2 linked regions of the Gemmata palustris genome follow. The protein of the gene in region 2 interacts with the protein of the main gene of each other region in a pairwise test. Links are inferred from orthologs where the notes say so. Each region holds a gene or a part of one and is shown on either strand. Other genes may lie near its edges.

Region 1 (9,195 bases), 1.4 Mb from region 2 along the record:
TCGACGACGACAAGACCCACGCCGAAACGGTGGCCGAGAGCCTCGAGCGCCGCGGGCACGCCTGCACCATTGCAACCGGTGGAAAAGCCGGCGTCGCGAAACTGGAACAGACGCCGTTCGACGTGGTGCTCACCGACCTGAAGATGGCCGACCTGCACGGGTTGGAGGTCGTGGAGCGGTGCAAGCAACTGCGCCCGGACGCGGAGGTGTACGTCGTCACCGGGTTCGCGGACGTAAAGACCGCGGTGGAAGCGATGAAGCGGGGGGCGGCGCACTACCTTCAGAAGCCGCTCGATATGGCGGAACTGCGCGCGGTGGTCGAAAATTCTGCCAAACGTGTGGGCACACTGCGCGACCTGCGCCGGCAGATCGATGAGAAATTCGGCTTCGAGGGCGTGATCGGCAACAGCCCGAAAATGCTGCGCGTACTGAAGGACTTGAAAGCCTACGCGCCCTCGCCCGCGTCCGTGGTCATCCTCGGCGAGAACGGCACCGGCAAGGAACTGGTCGCCCGCGCGCTCCACACCAACAGCCCGCGCAAGGCCAAACCGTTCACCGCGATGAACTGCGCCGCGCTCAACGAGAACCTGCTCGACGACGAGATGTTCGGCCACGAGGACGGCGCGTACACCGGCACGAAGGGCGCGCGCAAGGGCCGGTTCGAGCACGCCCACGGGGGCACGCTGTTTCTCGACGAAATCGGCGACATGCCGCTGACGCTCCAGGCGAAGTTGCTCCGCGCCCTGGAGAACGGCGAGATCGTGCGCATCGGGGCCAACGACCCGATCAAAGTGGACGTGCGTATCATCGCGGCCACGAACAAAGACCTTCAGAAAGAAGTGGACGCGGGGCGGTTCCGGCAGGATCTCTACTTCCGGTTGAAGGTCGGCACAATTAAATTGCCGCCACTGCGAGAGCACCGCGAGGACATCCCCCAGTTGGTTTCGCACTTCCTGAAGGACTTCGCGAAGCGCTACAACAAGCCGGTTCCCAAAGTCTCGCCCAATGTGTGGAAAGCCTTCGAGGGCTACGACTGGCCCGGCAACGTGCGCGAGTTGCGGAACCTGCTCGACAGCATGATGGTGCTCGATCTGGACGGCGAACTCACACCCGACGACTTCCCCGAGGACGCGGGCGTGAAGCCGGCCGGCGCGACAAGTACAACCACGGCGACCGGCCCGGACCACCTGATCGGGCGCCCGCTCGAAGACGTCGAGCGCTACTACATGGAAAAGGCGCTGGACCTGACCGCCGGTAACCGCGAGGAAGCGGCCAAAATGCTCAAAATCAGCGAGCGCACGATGTACCGCAAGCTGCAAGAGTGGAAGAAAGAGGGCGAGAAGCCCGCCGAGTGATTACGAAGTGACGCGCGGACCAACCCAGCTTCCAGTCACGAGCACTTGCACCGGTATAATGCACGCATGGCAAGCGACAACCCTTCGGAAATTCTGAACCTCGTCCGCCGCGGGCACACCTACGCGCGGCGCGGCGAGTACGGGAAAGCGGTCGAGGCGTTCTCCGGCGCCGTCGACCTCGACCCGACCGACCCCGAACTGTACTTCCACCGCGGCAACGCGCTCGCCGCCGCCGGGAAGCACGACGACGCGGTTGCCGACTTTACACAAGCCGTCGAACTGCGACCGGACTACGCGGAGGCGTACCACAACCGCGCCACCGCCCACGTCGATAGCGGCGACCTCGACTCCGCACTCGCCGATTACACGAAGGCCATCGAACTGGACCCGGACGACCCGGACGCCGTGAACGGGCGCGCGGCCGTTTACAGCCGTCAGAAGAACTACGACGCGGCGTTCGTCGATTACGAGGCCGCCGCGAAGCTCGCGCCCGACACGTTCCGCGTGTTCTTCAACCGCGGGAACGCCTACTCCGCGCTCAACCAGCACGAAGAAGCCGTCGCCGATTACACCGTCGCGCTCCGTATCAACCCGCGGCACGCCCGGGCGTACCTCTACCGCGCCATGTCGCTCGACGCGCTCGACCGGTCCGCCGAGGCGCTCAGTGACCTGAGCACGGCCCTGCGGCTCCAGCCGATGAGCGCGGAAGCGTTCTGGCAGCGGGCACGGGTCCACGCCGAGCGCGACGAGCACGTGAAGGCCGTCTCCGACTTCACCTGGGTGCTGAAGATCGACCCGAAGCACTCGGACGCGCTCAATCTGCGCGGCGTGTCGCACGCGGAACTGGACGACCACACCAAGGCGATCACGGACTTTACCCGGGCCATCACGATCGACCCGGCCGACGCCGCGCCGTGGTTCAACCGCGGGCTGTCGCACCTCCGGCTCCGAAACACGCAGCCGGCCATCGACGACTTCACGGAAGTGATCCGGCTCACGCCCGACGACCCGGCCCCGTTCGTGCAGCGGGGCTACGCATTTCACGAGTTGCGCGATTCGGAGCGCGCGATCGCGGACTTCACCCAGGCCATTGCCCTGCGCCCGGACGGCGCGCGGGCCTACTTCGGCCGCGCGCTGGCGAACCGGCGCAAGGGCGACCTCCGCGCCGCCCTCGTCGACGCATCGGCCGTGGTCGAGCGGAACCCCCAATCGGACTCCGCGTACAACCTGCGCGCATCACTCCTCTACCAGCTCGGCGACTTCGCGACCGCACTCGCGGACCACCTGAAAGCGGCCGAGATCGACCCGAACGACGCGGCCACGCTCAATCACGTCGCCTGGGTACGTGCCACCTGCCCGCAGGACGATCTGCGCGACGGCACGGCGGCCCTGCGCGACGCGCTGCGGGCGTGCGAACTCACCAACCACGAAGCGCCCGGGTACGTGGACACGCTCGCGGCGGCTTACGCGGAACTCGGCCGGTTCGAGGACGCGGTGAAGTGGCAGCAAAAAGCCGTGGAACTGGCCCCGGACGCGAGCAAACCTGATTACGAAACGCGCCTGACCCTCTACTGCGAGAACAAGCCGTTCCGCGATCAGATCGAGGTGCCGCCGGCAGAATCGAAGGACGCGCCCGGCGCCGAACAGGGCGGCGCGTAAAGTGGAGTGCGTTTACGCATCGCGCCTCCCGGGGCACGAGCCGGCCACAGATTTACGGCTTCGATTTCGGCTTACTGAAGATTTGCAACAGCTCGTCCAGGTCGTCGGCAGTGGGCTCCGGCTTATCGGGTTCCGGCGCGCTGGATGCACTGGCGCCCGGGGCTCTGTCGCTAATCAGCCAGTCGGTAAATTCCTGACACGACGCGACGCCGCAATCCGCCCGCCGCGCGGCTTCGCGCACGCGCGAGTCGTTCGACACGACCGTGACCGCGTGCGGCTTCTGTTCGACCGCGACCAAGTCTTCGATCACGTCGTCGGCGGTGCGCTGGTACGCGAACCGCACGCGAACCCCGCGGTGGGTCATTTCGAGCGAAGGCGCGGGGGCGTCTTGGGCGTCGAACACCACGCGGAGCGTGGCCGCACGCCCCTTCACTCCGTCGGCCAGCCAGTCGAGGAACCGCGTGCGGGCGCGCTCGAAGTGCGCGCTGGGGGTCGCGCGGCTCACGAGGCCGACCGCGTGCATCAGGTTGTAGCCGTCGATGAGGAACGTCACGGCGCACCGGGTTGGCGCAGGGGTCGTTAGTGAACCGTTCGCTCCGCGAGCGGCGTATCCGTGTGCGTGTGATCCATTCGGGTGGGAGAGGCGACGATCTCGTTCCGTTTTCGGGCCGTCGTAACGGTTCAAACGAGCCGCGATCGCAAGGGAGCGGGAGGCGCTACTCGTTACTCGGAATCCGAACTCGACAAAGAACCGCGAGCGGACCACACTTACAAAGGCATAACTACAGCATAGCCGATCTTTGACGGCGCGCCACAAAACGCCGAAGGCCGCGCGTCGCGACGCGCGGCCTTCAAGCGTTATCTATCGTAAATCGGCCGGAGGATCGGCCGTGAGAACAACGAACGAGTCAGTCGGCGTCACCGGGTCCATCACTAGAACTGTCAGGCGGCGTCGGGTCGGGCACGCGATACTTTCCGTCGAGCCACCGACCCAAGTCGATCTTGCGGCACCGTGCGGAGCAGAACGGATAGTCCGGGTACTCCTGCCAGTTTCCCGGCATCGCCGCGTCACAGATCGGACATTGCACCTTATTCATCGGTTCCGCCCCCTCCCGACTTCGAGAATTCTCCCGATAACCCGGACGACCGGCGCCATCACTTTCCCTTCTTCTTCGCGCCGCCCTTGCTCTCGCTCTTGGTCTCGGTTTTGGTGGTGCTCTCCGCTGCGGGCGCGGGGGACTCGGCCTTCGTTTCTTTCGTCTCCTTCGTCTCGCTCTTGCTCGTGTCGCTGGCGCCCTTCTCGGCGCCGTCGTCCTTCTTCTCCCCCGCGCGGCGGTAATCGGTTTCGTAGAAGCCGCCGCCCTTGAAGATGATCGCGCCGCCGCCCCCGAACAGGCGCTCGAGTTTGTTCTTCTTGCACTCCGGGCACTTCGTCAGCGGTGCGTCCGAGAACTTCTGGAGCTCGTCGAACGTGTGGCCGCACGCATTACAGCGGTAGTCGTATGTCGGCATGGGTACTCCGGGCGAACGGTCGGCGCGGGCCGACCGGTGACGTGTTTGAAGGTGAACGACGGAGTGCTCGGCGCGCCGCGTTTAGGCTTCGCTGGCGACGATCACGGACGCCGGGCGCAGGACGCGGTCGTGCAGCATGAAGCCGTGCTGGAGCACCTGCACCACCTGACCGGCGGCGAACTCGGTTCCGGGCTGCTGCATGACCGCTTGGTGCAGGTTCGTATCGAAATCCGCCCCCGGCTCGCACACGATCCGGGTGATGCCGTGCCGCTTGAGGGCGTCGAGGAACTGCGCTGCGGTCGCGGACACGCCCGTGGCGAGCGGCCCGGTGTCGCCGGCGCGCTTCACGGCGTCGAGCGCGCGGTCGAGGTTATCGAGCGGCGCGAGCAAATCGCGGGCGAGCGATTCCGCCGCGTACTTGCGCTCGACCTCCGCGTCGCGGAGCATCCGCTTGCGGGCGTTATCGAAGTCGGCGAGCTTCAGCTTGTAGTTGCTCAATTCCTGTTCGGTCGCGTCCAGTTTCGCGCGCGTCGCGGCGAGTTCGGAAGCGTTCTCAACAGGGATCGCGTCGGGTGCTTCGTCAGGCATTCGTGAAACCCTGGGGCGGAGTCGGCGCGTTCGTGTCGCGTTTGGTGCGAGTCGTCACAACGGTGGGCAGGCGCAAGGCCCCGACCCACCCTACAAATCACTGCGGATCACTTCTTCTCTTCTTTTTGAGGGAGATCACCGCTTACGAGATCCTTCAATTTGCCGAAAATTCCCTTCCGCGGACCGGGCGCGAGTGTGCCCTCCAGGTCCGCGAGCTTGCGGAACAACTCTTCTTGCTCCGCGTTCAGTTTCGTGGGCGTTTCGACCACCAGTTGCACGAGCAGATCGCCCTTGCGCCGGGCGTCGTCGAGCCAGGGCATCCCGTGCCCCGGGACGCGGACGACGGTCGCGTGCGTCTGGCTCCCGCGCGGCACCTCGATGGTCACCTTCTGGTTCGTGAGCGTGGTGATTTCGATCGGCCCGCCGAGCGCGGCCCGGCTGAACGTGATCGGGCACTGGCAGATCAAATTGTGCCCGTCGCGCTCGAAGCTCTTGTGCTCGTGGACGCGGATCACGATTTCGAGATCCCCGCGCGGCGCGCCGGGCTCGCCCGCGTGCCCGCCGTTGGGGTAGGTGAACCGGATGCCGGTGTCCACGCCCGCGGGGATGTTCACCGTGACCGGTTCGCGCACCTCGACGCGCCCGGCCCCGCGGCACGTCGGGCACGGGTCGGTGATGACCACGCCGCGCCCGTTGCACCCGCGGCACCGCATCCGCGTCGCGATGCCGAATCCTGTGTCCGCGACCTCGAAGCCCTGCCCGCGGCACCGGCGGCACTGGGCCGGTTGCGTGCCTGGTTTCGCGCCGCCCCCGCCGCAATCGCGGCAGTTTTGCTCGGAGGGCACGGTGAACGTCTTGCTGACGCCGGTCGCGGCTTCGAGCAGGTCCAGATCGAGGACCGCGGCGATGTTCTCCCCGCGCCGCGGACCGCGCTGCCGGCGCCCGCCCCCACCACCGCCGAAGAACCCGCCGAGGAAGTCGCCGAGGAGGTCGCCCAGATCGACGCCCACGCCCTCACTGCTGGCCCCGCCCTGCACACCGGCGTGGCCGTGCCGGTCGTAGCGGGCGCGCTTGTTCGGGTCGTTCAGTATCGCGTAGGCCTCGTCGACTTCGGCGTACCGAATTTTCGCCTCGTCGTCGCCAATGTTGCGGTCCGGGTGGTACCGCTTCGCGAGTTGCCGGTACGCCTTGGTGATCTCCACCTCGGTGGACGTGCGGATGACGCCCAGCACCTCGTAGTAGTCGCGCTTCTCGGCCATAGGTTTGGGCGGTGAACTGGGGGTAATTGAAAAGACACAATACCCATGATAGGCAGCACGCGGTAATGGGCACACAGACAAGCACATGGCTTCCGCCCTGTGCTACGGAAGACGGCCCCTCCGGGGCGGAAGACAGAAACACCCACGGATCAGATCAGGTGTCTTTCTCTTCGCCCCGGAGCGCCTGTGTTGAAGGTCAAGGGAAAAACACGCGATTAGGCGGTGGCGACGTTCGGGGTCCACGGTTTGTTGTCGCGGATCATGGCATTAAGGATGACGAGGAGCTTGCGCATCGCCGCCACCTGCGCGACCTTGATCGCTTTACCCGCCTTTCGCCGCTTCTGATAGAACGCGCGGATCGGCTCGTTGTACCGCACGGCCGAGAGGATCGCCATGTACAGGCCGCTCCGAACGCCCGCGCGCCCGCCGGCGATCGAACGGGTGCCCGACATCCGGCCACTGTCGCGGCTCATCGGGGCCACGCCCACGAGCGACGCGATCCGCTTGTTCGAGAGCGTTCCCAGCTCCGGGAGCTCGCTCACCAGCACCCGGCTCACGACCGGTCCGATGCCCGGAACCCCTTGGAGCAGGTCGTCCTTGGCGCGCCACACCGGACGCGCTTCAATGAGCTCGGCCAGTTCCTTGTCGACCTGGTCCAGTTGCTTCGAGAGCCACGCGATGTGGGCCCGCACGCTCGTCGCCACGCGCGCGGTCGCCAGGGCCAGGCGGTTGGCCTCCGCGGTGCGCATCTCCAACAGCTGGCGGCGCCGGTCCACGAGACCCGCGAGGGCCACGGCCTCGGCACCGGGGAGCGCCCGGACCTCGGGTCGGATGGCCTCGGCGAAATGGGCCAGTACCGCGGCGTCGATGGCGTCGGTCTTGGCGAACTTGCCGGTGGCCCGGGCGAAGTCCCGTACCTGGCGCGGGTTGACGACGGCCACGGGGTGCCCGGCCGCGGCGAGGGCCGCGGCCACCGCGCCCTCGAACCCCCCGGTGGCTTCGAGGACGATGCGCTCGGGCGCCCGTTCGCCCACGCGCGCGAGTAGGGCCGCAATACCGGTCGGGTCGTTGGTGTAGCGCGCGGCCGATCCGTCGGGCCGCGCGTGGAGGTCGAGATGATCCTTGGAGACATCGATCCCCACGAAACATGCGGTCGTCATGGTGGTGCCCCGATGCACCCGTTCGGCCCGGCCTTGCGAATCCGGTTGGGGTCCACGCGCCTGTTCGGGCTGCGAGGGTGCGAGAGTCGTGGGGTGGTCCTTGCTCCGGGACGGGATTTCACTCCCAAGGGGCGTGCGGCCTACCCCACCACTCTTCGGTTTACGAAACATACAAGGGGCCGTCTGACGTAGCACAGGGCGGAAGCCCTGTGTACCAGCGTGTACCCATCGCGGGCTATCAGGCGATCGCCCCGGTGACCTTGGACTTCTTGTCGTCCTCGTCGATGCGGGTGACCATGACCTCGGTCGTCAGCATGAGGGCGGCGATGCTGGCGGCGTTGGTCAGCGCGCTGCGGGTGACGCGGAGCGGGTCGAGCACGCCGGCCTTGAACATGTCGACGTACTTGCCGGTGTTCGCGTCGTAGCCGATGTTCGGGTCCTTCTCGCCGCGGGTGGTCACCTCGTCGGCCACCACCGCGCCGTCCACGCCGCCGTTCTCGGCGATGGTGCGGATCGGCTTCTCGAGCGCGCGGGCCACGATCTCGGCCCCGATGCGCTCGTCGCCCTTGAGCTTCTCGCCCAGGGCCTCGACCACCGGGATGCACCGGAGCAGGGCCACGCCGCCGCCCGGCACGATGCCCTCGGACACCGCGGCGCGGGTCGCGTGCAGCGCGTCCTCGATGCGGCCCTTGGTCTGCTTCATTTCGGCTTCGGTGGACGCCCCAACCTTGACGATCGCGACCCCGCCGAGGAGCTTCGCGAGGCGCTCGGAGAACTTCTCCTTGTCGTACTCGCTCTCGGTCTGGTTCATCTGGGTGCGGATCGTCTGGGCGCGGGCCTTGATCGCCTCTTCGCGGGCGTCGTCGGGGTCCACGATGATGGTGCAGTTTTCCTTGTCGACCGACACCTGGGTCGCGTGCCCGAGCAGCGCGAACACCTTCGGCTGCGGGCGGGCGCCGCGCTGCTGCTCCGCGGGGCTGATGTCCTCGACGCTGTCGAGCTTGATCCCGAGGTCCTCGCTGACGAACGTGCCGCCGGTGAGGACCGCGATGTCTTCCATCATGGCCTTGCGGCGGTCACCAAACCCGGGCGCCTTCACCGCGCACACTTCGAGCAACTGGCGCAGCCGGTTCACCACCAGGACCGCGAGCGCCTCGCTCTCCACGTCCTCGGCGATGATGAGCAGCGGGCGGCCGGCCTTCGCGACCGCGTCGAGCAGCGGGAGCATCTCGCGCACGTTCGAGAGCTTCTTCTCGAACAGCAGCACGGAGACGTTCTCGTGCTCCCACTTCAGTTCCGGCGTGTTCACCACGAAGTACGGCGAGATGTAGCCCTTGTCGAACTGCATCCCCTCGACGAACTCCAGCACGGTCTCGGAGGTCTTGCCCTCTTCGACCGTGATGACCCCGTCGCGCCCGACCTTCTCGAAGGCGTCGGCCATCAGGGCGCCGATCTTCGGGTCGTTGTTGGCCGAGATCGCGGCCACCTGCTGCATCTCTTCCTTCTTGGAGAGCTTCTTCGTGAGCGTGTCTTCGAGGTGCTTGACCGCGGCGGCCACGGCCTTATCGATGCCGCGCTTCACGGCCATCGGGTTGGCGCCGGCGGTGATGTTCCGCAGTCCCTCCTGGTAGATCGCCAGGGCCAGTACGGTCGCGGTGGTGG
Region 2 (9,281 bases):
TCTCCTCGAACGGGTCGGCCGCAATGTCGAAGAGTTCGTATTTCGGTGTCCACTTTGCGTTCGGCGCCACGCCCGCGGACTGCACGAGCTTGTACTTCGGCCCGCGGGCCGCGAACGCGCGGTACTTCTCCGGTTCGTCGCCGCGATGCCACTGGAAGAACAGCGTGCGCCCCGGCCAGTTCCCCGGCGCCTGTGTGAGCAACCGGGCGAAGCTCCGGCCGTCGAACGTAGCACCCGAGTTCGCGCCACACAGTTCTAGTAGCGTCGGCGTGATGTCGATGTGCGCGAGAGGCGTATCGATGGCCTGCCCGCCTCTCACTTTCGCCGGATAGCGGACGTAGCACGGCACCCGAATACCGCCCTCGTACACGGTACCTTTGCGATTCCGCAACCCGGCGTTCCAGCGCACGCCACCAGGACCGTTGTCCGTCAGGAAGACGACAATCGTGTTGTCCTTGAGTTTCTTGTCCTCCAGTGCCCGCATGAGTGCGGCAAAGTTGGTGTCGATGTTCTCGATCATGCCGTAAGCCTTCGCGATCTCGTCGGTGTTCAGCTTTGGCACGGTCCACGGCTGACCGGTCTTCGGGAAGCTCTTCTCGGTGAGGTCGAGTTTCGCGTACTTCGCGGCGAACGTTTCCGGTACCTGATACGGTGCGTGCGGCGCGTTGAACGCCACGAACGCGAAGAACGGCTTGTTGCTTTCGGTCGTGATGAACTTCAACGCGGCGCTGGTGAACACGTCGGTGCAGTAACCCTTTGTCTTCACCACCGAACCGTTCTGTTTCAGCGCCGGGTCGAAGTACGCGGTCTTCGGGTCCGCGTCCGGCGGGTCGCTCGGCTGCGCAAGTCCGCCACCCGCGCTCCACAACGTTTGCTGGAACCCGCGGTCCTCCGGGCGCAGCGGATAGTTGTCGCCGAGGTGCCATTTCCCGAACAGCCCCGTGCGGTACCCGGTAGCGCTGAGATGCTGTGCGAGTGTTTTTACGTCGGGCCGCATCAGTGAGCGCCCGAGGTACGTGTCCACCACTCCAGTTCGGTAGTTGTAAAGTCCGGTCAGGAGGCTCGCCCGCGTGGGCGAACACACCGGCGACACGTAGAAGTTTTTGAGCCACACCGATTCCTTCGCGAACGTGTCCAGGTTCGGCGTTTTCAGAACCGGGTTGCCGTGCGCGCCGAAGTCACCGAACCCCTGATCGTCGGTGATGACGATGAGAACGTTCGGTGGAGTGTCGGTCGCGAACAGGGAGGCAGGGAGTGCAAGAAGGAGAGCGGAGAGGAGCCAGCGCATGAGTTGTGTCTCCCGTTTAGCGGTGGCCCCGGCGGAGCCACCGCTAAACTGAACACAGCAGGTGTTCAAGATCAACACGGAAACAGACTCTCATGCCCGACCCGATCCGAATTGCGGCCCTCGTGAGTGGAGGCGGCACCACGCTCCAGAACCTCATCGACCTGATCGCACGAGGGGCGCTGAACGCCCAGATTGTGGGCGTAGTGTCCAGTCGCACGGATGTGTTCGGTGTGACGCGCGCGGAGCGAGCGGGGGTTCCGGTTAGCGTCGTGGAGAAGGCACCCGGCCGGTCGCCCGCGTTCGCGGATCGCGTGTGGGATGCCGTGCGCGGGTTCGCGCCCGATCTCGTGTGCCTCGCGGGGTGGCTGCACCTACTGCCGATCGCGGCGGACTTCCGGCACAAGGTGCTGAACATCCACCCGTCGCTGTTGCCCGCGTTCGGCGGTAAGGGGATGTACGGGCACCACGTTCACGAAGCGGTGTTGAAGTACGGCGCGAGGGTGTCGGGCTGCACGGTTCACTTTGCCGACGACACCTATGACACCGGTCCGATTTTGGTGCAGAAGTGTGTACCCGTCAAAGACGGTGACACGCCCGATACGCTCGCCGCGCGCGTCTTCCAGGCCGAGTGCGAAGCGTACCCGGAGGCCATCCGCTTGATCGCGGACGGCCGGGTTACGGTGCAGGGACGACGAGTGGTGATTTCGGGTTGAAGTGGACGAGAAGTCCGGTCGCGGAATCTCGTAATGAGCCGCGACCGCAAGGGCGCGGGAGGCACGACACGCTTTCAGTGGTTACGAAACACATCGGGGAGCCGCAGCACCACTCCCTTGCGGTCGCGGCTCGTCAAACCTGCCCTAGTTCGCCGGCTTCTCGCTGTTCGTGTCTTGCCCGCCCGGTTTGCGGAACTTCGCCGGCAGCTTCGGCGCTTCGGTCGGGGCCGCGACCGGCTTCACCTTCAGCGCCTTGTCCGCGATGTCAGACCGGTAGTGCATTCCCGTAAAACTAATGAGCTTCACCGCTTCGTAGGCGCGGGCCTTCGCGTCCGCGAGCGTGTCACCGAGTGCGGTCACACCCAGCACGCGCCCGCCGTCCGTCACGAGGCGGTCGCGCTCGTCGATCTTCGTGCCCGCGTGGAACACCTTCACGTCCGGGAGCCGGTCCGCGTCCGCGATCCCGGTGATCGGTTTGCCGTTGTCGTACTTGCCCGGGTACCCGCCCGAGCACAGCACCACGCACACCGCCGGGCGCGTGTCCCACACGATCTTCTCCTCGAACTCCTGAAGGCGCTCGTCGGCGACCGCTTCGAGCAAGTCGAGCAGGTCCGTCTTCAAGCGCATGATGAGCACCTGCGTTTCGGGGTCACCGAAGCGGCAGTTGAACTCCAGCACCCGCGTGCCCTGGTTGGTCAGAATGAAGCCACCGAACAGCACGCCCTGGAACGGGTAGCGCCCGCGCTTCATCGCGTGAATGGTTGGGAAGAAGACGGTGCGTTCCCATTCCTTCATCAATTCCGGGGTCGCGACCGGGGCCGGGCAGTACGCGCCCATGCCGCCGGTATTCGGTCCGGTGTCACCGTCGCCCACCGCCTTGTGGTCCTGGCACGCGGGGAGCGGCAAAAAGGTGCGCCCGCTCACGAGCGCGAGAACGGAAACCTCCTCACCGTCGAGCCGCTTCTCCACCACGACATTCCGGCCCGCCTTCGACCCGAACTCCGCGTCCGTCATGATCCGGCGCACGGCCGAGACCGCTTCCGGGCCGGTCTTGCACACCATCACACCCTTACCCGCGGCCAAGCCGTCGGCCTTCACCACCACGGGGTAGTCGCGCGTCTCGATGTAGTCGCGCGCGGGCTGCGGGTGGTCGAACACGCGGAACTCCGCGGTGGGCACGTCCGCGTGGCGCATCAGCTCCTTCGCGAACACCTTGCTCGACTCGATCCGCGCCGCGTCCTTGGACGGTCCGAAGACCTTGAGCCCTTTCCCGCGCAGGAAGTCCGCGAGCCCGGCCGCGAGCGGGTCTTCGGGGCCGATCACCACCAGCCCGATCTTCTCGCGCAGGCAGAACCTCTGGAGCTTGTCTGTCTCGGTGTACTCGATGGCCACGTTCGTGATGCCGTCGCTCGCCGTGCCCGCGTTCCCGGGAGCACAGAAAATCGTGCCCGCGCGCGGCGATTGTTTCAGCCGCCACGCCAGCGCGTGCTCGCGACCGCCCTTACCAATCACCATCACGTTCATGATTCGCGCTTCGTGTTTTCGTGTTTCGTGTCGTCAAGTCATTTTATCCGTGTCCGGCCCGAAAGCCACGCGCGAGTAGCACAGCGCACTTTCCTCTCGACTTCGAGCATCAATTCGTGTAACCTAATTAAGTAATTAGCCTCAGCTATTTACCACAGCGAAGTCAGTCGTTCGGAGGTCCGAGTGAGTACCGAGAGTGCCCCCGAGGGTGGATCGAGCAATCCACTTCCTGCCCAACCGGAAGTGGGAACCCTTTCTCTGGAAGGGTTGAACAGCACGGTCGAGATCCCCCCCGAGAACGCGAGTTTTTGGCGCCAGTACCGCGCGTTCGTCGGCCCGGCGTTCCTTGTGAGTGTCGGTTACATGGACCCCGGAAACTGGGGAACGGACCTCCAGGCGGGTGCGAGCTACCGCTTCGATTTACTTTGGATTGTTGCACTATCGAGCTTCATGGCGATCATCATGCAGGTGTGCTCCGCGCGCCTGGGGATCGTCACCGGGAAGGACTTGGCACAAGCGTGCCGCGACTATTTCCCGGCGTGGACCCGGTGGCCGAACTGGTTGGCGTGCGAGATCGCGATCGGCGCGTGCGATTTGGCCGAAGTGCTCGGGAGCGCGGTGGCGCTCAATCTCCTCTTTCACGTCCCGCTGTTCTGGGCCGTCCTCATTACCGCGTTCGACGTACTACTGATCCTCGCACTCCAGGGGTTCGGAGTACGGTTCATCGAAGCCGTCATCCTGACGCTCGTCGCCACCATCGGCGGCTGCTACTTCGTCGAAATCTTCGTGCTGCCGCACACGACACCCGATTTCCTGGAAATGGGGGCCGCGCTCCTCACTCCCGGGTTCCGCCAAGAAGGGATGATCGTGGGGGCGATCGGCATCATTGGGGCAACGGTCATGCCCCACAACTTGTACCTGCACTCGGCCCTGGTACGCACGAGACGAATCGGGTTCGATGAATCGGCGATTCGCAGAGCAATCAAGTTCAACACCATCGACACGGTCGCAGCCCTGTCGCTCGCGTTCTTCGTGAACGCATCCATCCTGGTACTCGCGGCCACCACGTTTTACGGTCGGGAAAGCGTCGCGTTGCCCAGTGGAGAAATCATCCCGTTCAGCGACGACGCGGACTGGATTCGCGTCGCCTACCTGACGCTCGCTCCCTTATTAGGAGCGACGTCGGCGAGCGTCCTGTTCGCGGTGGCACTGCTCGCCAGCGGTCAAAGCAGCACGATCACGGGAACACTGGCGGGGCAAGTGGTAATGGAAGGGTTTATGCACTGGCGCATGCGCCCGTGGGTCCGGCGCCTCATCACGCGCCTGATCGCCATCCTCCCGGCGGTCATCATCATCGGAATTCGCGGGAGCGGGAGCGTCACGGATCTGCTGGTGCTGAGCCAGGTCGTGCTGGCGATGCAACTGCCACTGGCGCTGTTCCCGCTCTTGTACTTCACCAGCTCGAAGAAGCGCATGGGGCAGTTCCGCAACGGCTGGTTCCTGCTCACCGTTGGGTGGACGTCCTGCCTGCTCATCACCGCCCTGGACTTTTACGGGTTGCCGGACACGATGCAAAAGGCGTGGGTGGTAATCGTGGGGAAACCGGGGGAACAATAACGCTGTTTCTGAACGCTCTTTGTTTCAAGGAGTTCCAATGTCCAGGTTTCGAGTCGCTGTTCGGTTGCTCATCATGCCCGTGGTGGTGGGCGCGATCATCTTCACATCGGCCGGGCGCGTGGATCTGCCCGGTGTCTGGGGCGTGCTCGGTGTGCTGGCAGCCCTGATGCTGGCAATGGCCCTGTTCACCGATTCCGGGCTGATGCACGAGCGGCAAAAGCCCGGCCCGGGTAACTGCGACTGCTTCACGCGGCCCATCAGCGCGCTACTTCTTCCCACGCACTGGGTTCTGGCCGGGTTGGACGCGCGATTCGGGTGGAGTGCGGTTCCGCGGGAAGTGCAGTTCGCGGGTGTAATCGGCTACGCGGGCGCGATGGTGATCCTGCTCTGGGTGGTGCGCACCAACCCGTTCTACTCCTCGGTGGTTCGCGTGCAGGCGGACCGCGGGCACCGAACGGTAGAAACCGGCCCGTACCGGTTCGTGCGCCACCCCGGTTACGCCGCGACCCTCTTCGGTGTGTTCGCCGGCGCGCTGGCGCTCGGTTCCTTGATCGCGCTGGTACCGCTCGCGGTTCTGGGCGGTTTGTTCCTCCGCCGCACGCTGTTGGAGGACCGCATGCTCCAACTCAAACTCCCGGGCTACGCGGAGTACGCACAGCGGGTGCGATCGCGGTTAGTGGCCGGAGTGTTTTAAAGCCGAACGAACGTCGTGAGCCGGTTGGTGAGATCGAGGCGCTACTGCGAGCGCGATTCCACCAGCCGGCCCGGCTGTTTGCCCGGATCACGTCTTGAATTCTCACACCTGCACCACTTTGGCGACCGCACGGAGCGCCGATCTGAAATTTCCGGGCGAAAAACGTCTTCGCGGCAAAATGGTTCCCGGTCGCGGGCGTATTCCCGGTGTGCCCCACTGTTCCATTCAGGAGAGGCGATGCTCTTTCGGTTGAGCAACGTCACCAAAACCTACGGCCCGGTCACCGCGCTGCGCGGGCTGACGGTCGAGGCCGCCCCCGGCGCGGTGGGACTACTCGGTCCCAACGGTGCGGGCAAAACCACCCTCATCCGGACCCTGCTCGGTCTCATCAACATCGACTCCGGTGCGGGCGAAGTCCTGGGCCTGAACATCCACACGCAGCGCCTGGACATCCGCCAGCAAGTCGGGTTCATGCCCGAGGACGAGTGCCTGTTCCCGGCCGTGCCCGGAGTCGGGTTCGTGTCTTACGCCGGTGAGTTGTGCGGCATGGCCCCGGCCGACGCGATGCAGCGGGCACACGAAGTCCTCAACTACATCGGGCTCGACGAAGCCCGCTACCGACCGGTCGAGTCTTACTCCACCGGCATGAAACAGCGGCTCAAACTCGCGGCCGCGATTGTTCACGATCCGAAGTTGCTCATCCTCGACGAACCAACGAACGGAATGGACCCGGCCGGCCGACAGGAAATGATCGAGCTGGCCCGCGACCTCTCCCACGGCAAGGGAATGAGCCTGATCTTTTCGAGCCACCTGCTGCCGGACGTCGAGGCCGTGTGCGATCACGTCATCGTGATGGGGCGCGGCGCGCTCTTGGCTCAGGGCAACATTCAGGAAATGAAGCAGGCGCACCCGCGTTCGTTCGACGTGCGCGTGAAGGGCGATCGGGACGCATTCTTGGCGCGGTTGCGTGCCGCGGGTGGTGACGCCAAGCCCTACGAAGACGCCCTGCGGGTGGAGTTACCCGAAGGGCAAACGCCGGATCTACTCTGGCGGATCGCGGCGGAAACGGGTGAACAAATTCGGCACCTGCGCCCGCACCGCAGCTCGCTCGAAGACGTGTTCCTTGAAGCGGTCGGAGGGTAACTGTGCCGATCTTCGACCAGGGCTATCAACACTGGCAGGGGCAACTCTCGGGGCACCGCTGGCGCTGGCTCGCGGTGGCCCGCCACGGTGTCCGCGCCCAGCTCCAAAACCGGTTCGTCCGGCTCTTGCTGTTTGTCGCGTGGATGCCGGCGCTGGCGCTGGTCGCGACGCTCACGCTCTGGGGCCTACTCGAACAGCAGGCCGAGTCCGTCATTAGCTTCCTTCAGAGGTTGCTTCCGCCGGAAATGGTGGCGCGCCCGCGCGATTTCCGGGGCGCGATGTGGACGGTCGCGTACTCCTACTTCTTCAAGGCCGAACTCCTCTGCTCACTGTTTCTGGTGCTGATCGTCGGGCCGAACTTGGTGAGCCGCGATCTGCGGTTCAACGCACTCCCGCTGTACCTCTCGCGCCCGCTGCGGCGCGTCGATTACTTCCTGGGGAAGCTCGGCGTCATCGGCTTCTTCCTGGCCATGACCGTCGTGATCCCCGCGATCGGCGCGTACCTGATGGGAGTAGCCTTCAGCCTCGATTTGGGCGTTGTCCGCGACACGCACCGGCTGCTGTGGGCGGGCGCCCTGTACGGTCTGGTCATCACGGTCGCGTCCGGCACGCTGATGCTGGCCCTGTCGTCGCTGTCTCGGCGCTCGATTTACGTCGGGATCGCCTGGGCCGGGATCATCTTCCTGAGCCACATGCTGAGTTCGGCGCTCGTGGGCATCCGCAACGACACCGAGCGGCGCGAAATCGTCCGCGAGGACGTCGAAGCGTGGGTCAAGGCCCACCCGCCGCCCCCGGGCATCGAGATGCGCGGGATGTACCCGATTTCGCGGTCCACCACGACGCGGCGCGTGGTCGCCCCGGATATGCCAAAACTCCCGGACCTAAGTCCGGAAGAACGTGCCCAAGAGCAGTGGATGCGCGACTGGTCGGGCGCCATGAGTGAAGCCGGCTCACGGGCCGAAAGCGCCCGTGCCGCCCGCAGCTACACCGACTGGCGCCCCACGCTCTCGTTCGCCAACAACCTCGATCGCATGGGCGACTGGCTGCTTGATACGGACGGCGCGTGGGAACTGCTGGGTCGCACGCTCGAGCGCCCGCGGCAAATGGTCGGCCCACTGGCGAAGGGCCGCAACGTGCCGATTCCGAGCGGCCCGCCCAACGACCGGCGCTTGGCCGAGCGCATGGTCTGGCAGTTCCCCTGGTACTGGTCGGCCGGCACGCTGACCGGCTTGTGCTTGGTGTCCGCGTTCGTAATGTCGCGCCGCGTGAAGTCCCTGGACCGGCTCAAATGACCCCGATCATCGAGTTCGACGGCGTTTCCAAGTGGTACGGGAACGTCATCGGTCTGAACAAGCTGACGCTGCACGTCCCGGCGGGCGTTACGGGGCTGCTCGGCCCCAACGGTGCCGGCAAATCGACGCTGTTGCAGTTGGCTACTGGTCAACTACGCCCGAGCCAGGGCACTGTCCGCGTCTTCGGCCAGGACGTCTGGGACAACCCGGGTCTGAATCACCTCATCGGACTGTGCCCGGAACAGGATGCGTTCTACGAGTGGATGACGGGGCACGACTTCGTTCGCACCTGCGCCCGACTGAGTGGTATGAACCGGCGCGAGGCGACCAAGGCCGCGAACCGGGCAATGGAACTCGTCGGGATGACGGAGCACATGTACCGGGCGGTGCGCGGGTACTCGAAGGGAATGCGCCAGCGCACGAAGCTGGCCCAGGCGATGGTCCACAACCCGCGCGTGCTGTTCCTCGACGAACCGCTCACGGGGACCGATCCCGTGGCCCGGCGCGACCTAATTGACGTGGTGCGCGGGCTCGGCGCGAGTGGGTGTAGTGTGGTGGTGTCGAGCCACGTCCTGCACGAGATTCAAGCTCTTACCCCGCGCATCGTGCTCCTGCACCGGGGGCGCCTCGTCGCGCAGGGGCACGTCCGCGAGATCCGCGATCTTATCGACAAGCACCCGCACCGCATCGTCCTGGTGAGCGAACAGTACCGCGAACTGGCGGCCAAGTTAGCCACGTGCGCCGATGTGGACGGGATCAAGTTCATCGAGCGCGAATCGAGCCTATTGGTCGAGACGCGCCAGCCCGACGCCTTCTACGCGCGGTTGCCCGAGTTGGCCGCGACCGGCGGACTGTCCCTCCGCGAAGTGTACTCGGAAGACGACAACCTGGAAGCCGTGTTCAAGTACCTGGTGAACCGATGACCGTAGCGGAAGTTCGGCCCCCGCGCCGCTCACTGTCCACCGAGGCGTCTGCGCTGGTGGCCCTGTTCGATTTGACAGTACGCCAGC

What was found.
Region 1: the proteins of J8F10_RS25790 (region 2) and J8F10_RS31335 interact in binary tests that used the Escherichia coli proteins (3 or more experiments, as listed by UniProt). The link is inferred for Gemmata palustris from one-to-one orthologs.

Annotation. Positions count from the first base shown.
Region 1 is NZ_JAGKQQ010000001.1:7,563,310-7,572,504, forward strand. Bases 3,362-6,113 are described here. They hold J8F10_RS31335 (nucleotide exchange factor GrpE), read right to left. Parts: upstream 5,115-6,113; coding sequence 4,608-5,114; downstream 3,362-4,607. Other genes in these bases: J8F10_RS31320 (NYN domain-containing protein), read right to left, coding at 3,362-3,567; J8F10_RS31325 (DNA gyrase inhibitor YacG), read right to left, coding at 3,923-4,111; J8F10_RS31330 (FmdB family zinc ribbon protein), read right to left, coding at 4,170-4,526; dnaJ (molecular chaperone DnaJ), read right to left, coding at 5,222-6,113. Outside these bases: J8F10_RS31310 (sigma-54-dependent transcriptional regulator), read left to right, coding at 1-1,355; J8F10_RS31315 (tetratricopeptide repeat protein), read left to right, coding at 1,422-3,014; more of J8F10_RS31320, read right to left, coding at 3,067-3,361; more of dnaJ, read right to left, coding at 6,114-6,373; J8F10_RS31345 (IS110 family transposase), read right to left, coding at 6,589-7,533; groL (chaperonin GroEL), read right to left, coding at 7,772-9,195. UniProt on the Escherichia coli protein: Participates actively in the response to hyperosmotic and heat shock by preventing the aggregation of stress-denatured proteins, in association with DnaK and GrpE. It is the nucleotide exchange factor for DnaK and may function as a thermosensor.
Region 2 is NZ_JAGKQQ010000001.1:6,202,773-6,212,053, forward strand. Bases 3,088-5,925 are described here. They hold J8F10_RS25790 (Nramp family divalent metal transporter), read left to right. Parts: upstream 3,088-3,708; coding sequence 3,709-5,142; downstream 5,143-5,925. Other genes in these bases: purD (phosphoribosylamine--glycine ligase), read right to left, coding at 3,088-3,525; J8F10_RS25795 (methyltransferase family protein), read left to right, coding at 5,180-5,836. Also shown: J8F10_RS25775 (arylsulfatase), read right to left, coding at 1-1,288; purN (phosphoribosylglycinamide formyltransferase), read left to right, coding at 1,381-2,001; more of purD, read right to left, coding at 2,146-3,087; J8F10_RS25800 (ABC transporter ATP-binding protein), read left to right, coding at 6,074-6,979; J8F10_RS25805 (ABC transporter permease), read left to right, coding at 6,982-8,271; J8F10_RS25810 (ABC transporter ATP-binding protein), read left to right, coding at 8,268-9,194; J8F10_RS25815 (ABC transporter permease), read left to right, coding at 9,191-9,281. UniProt on the Escherichia coli protein: H(+)-stimulated, divalent metal cation uptake system. Involved in manganese and iron uptake. Can also transport cadmium, cobalt, zinc and to a lesser extent nickel and copper. Involved in response to reactive oxygen.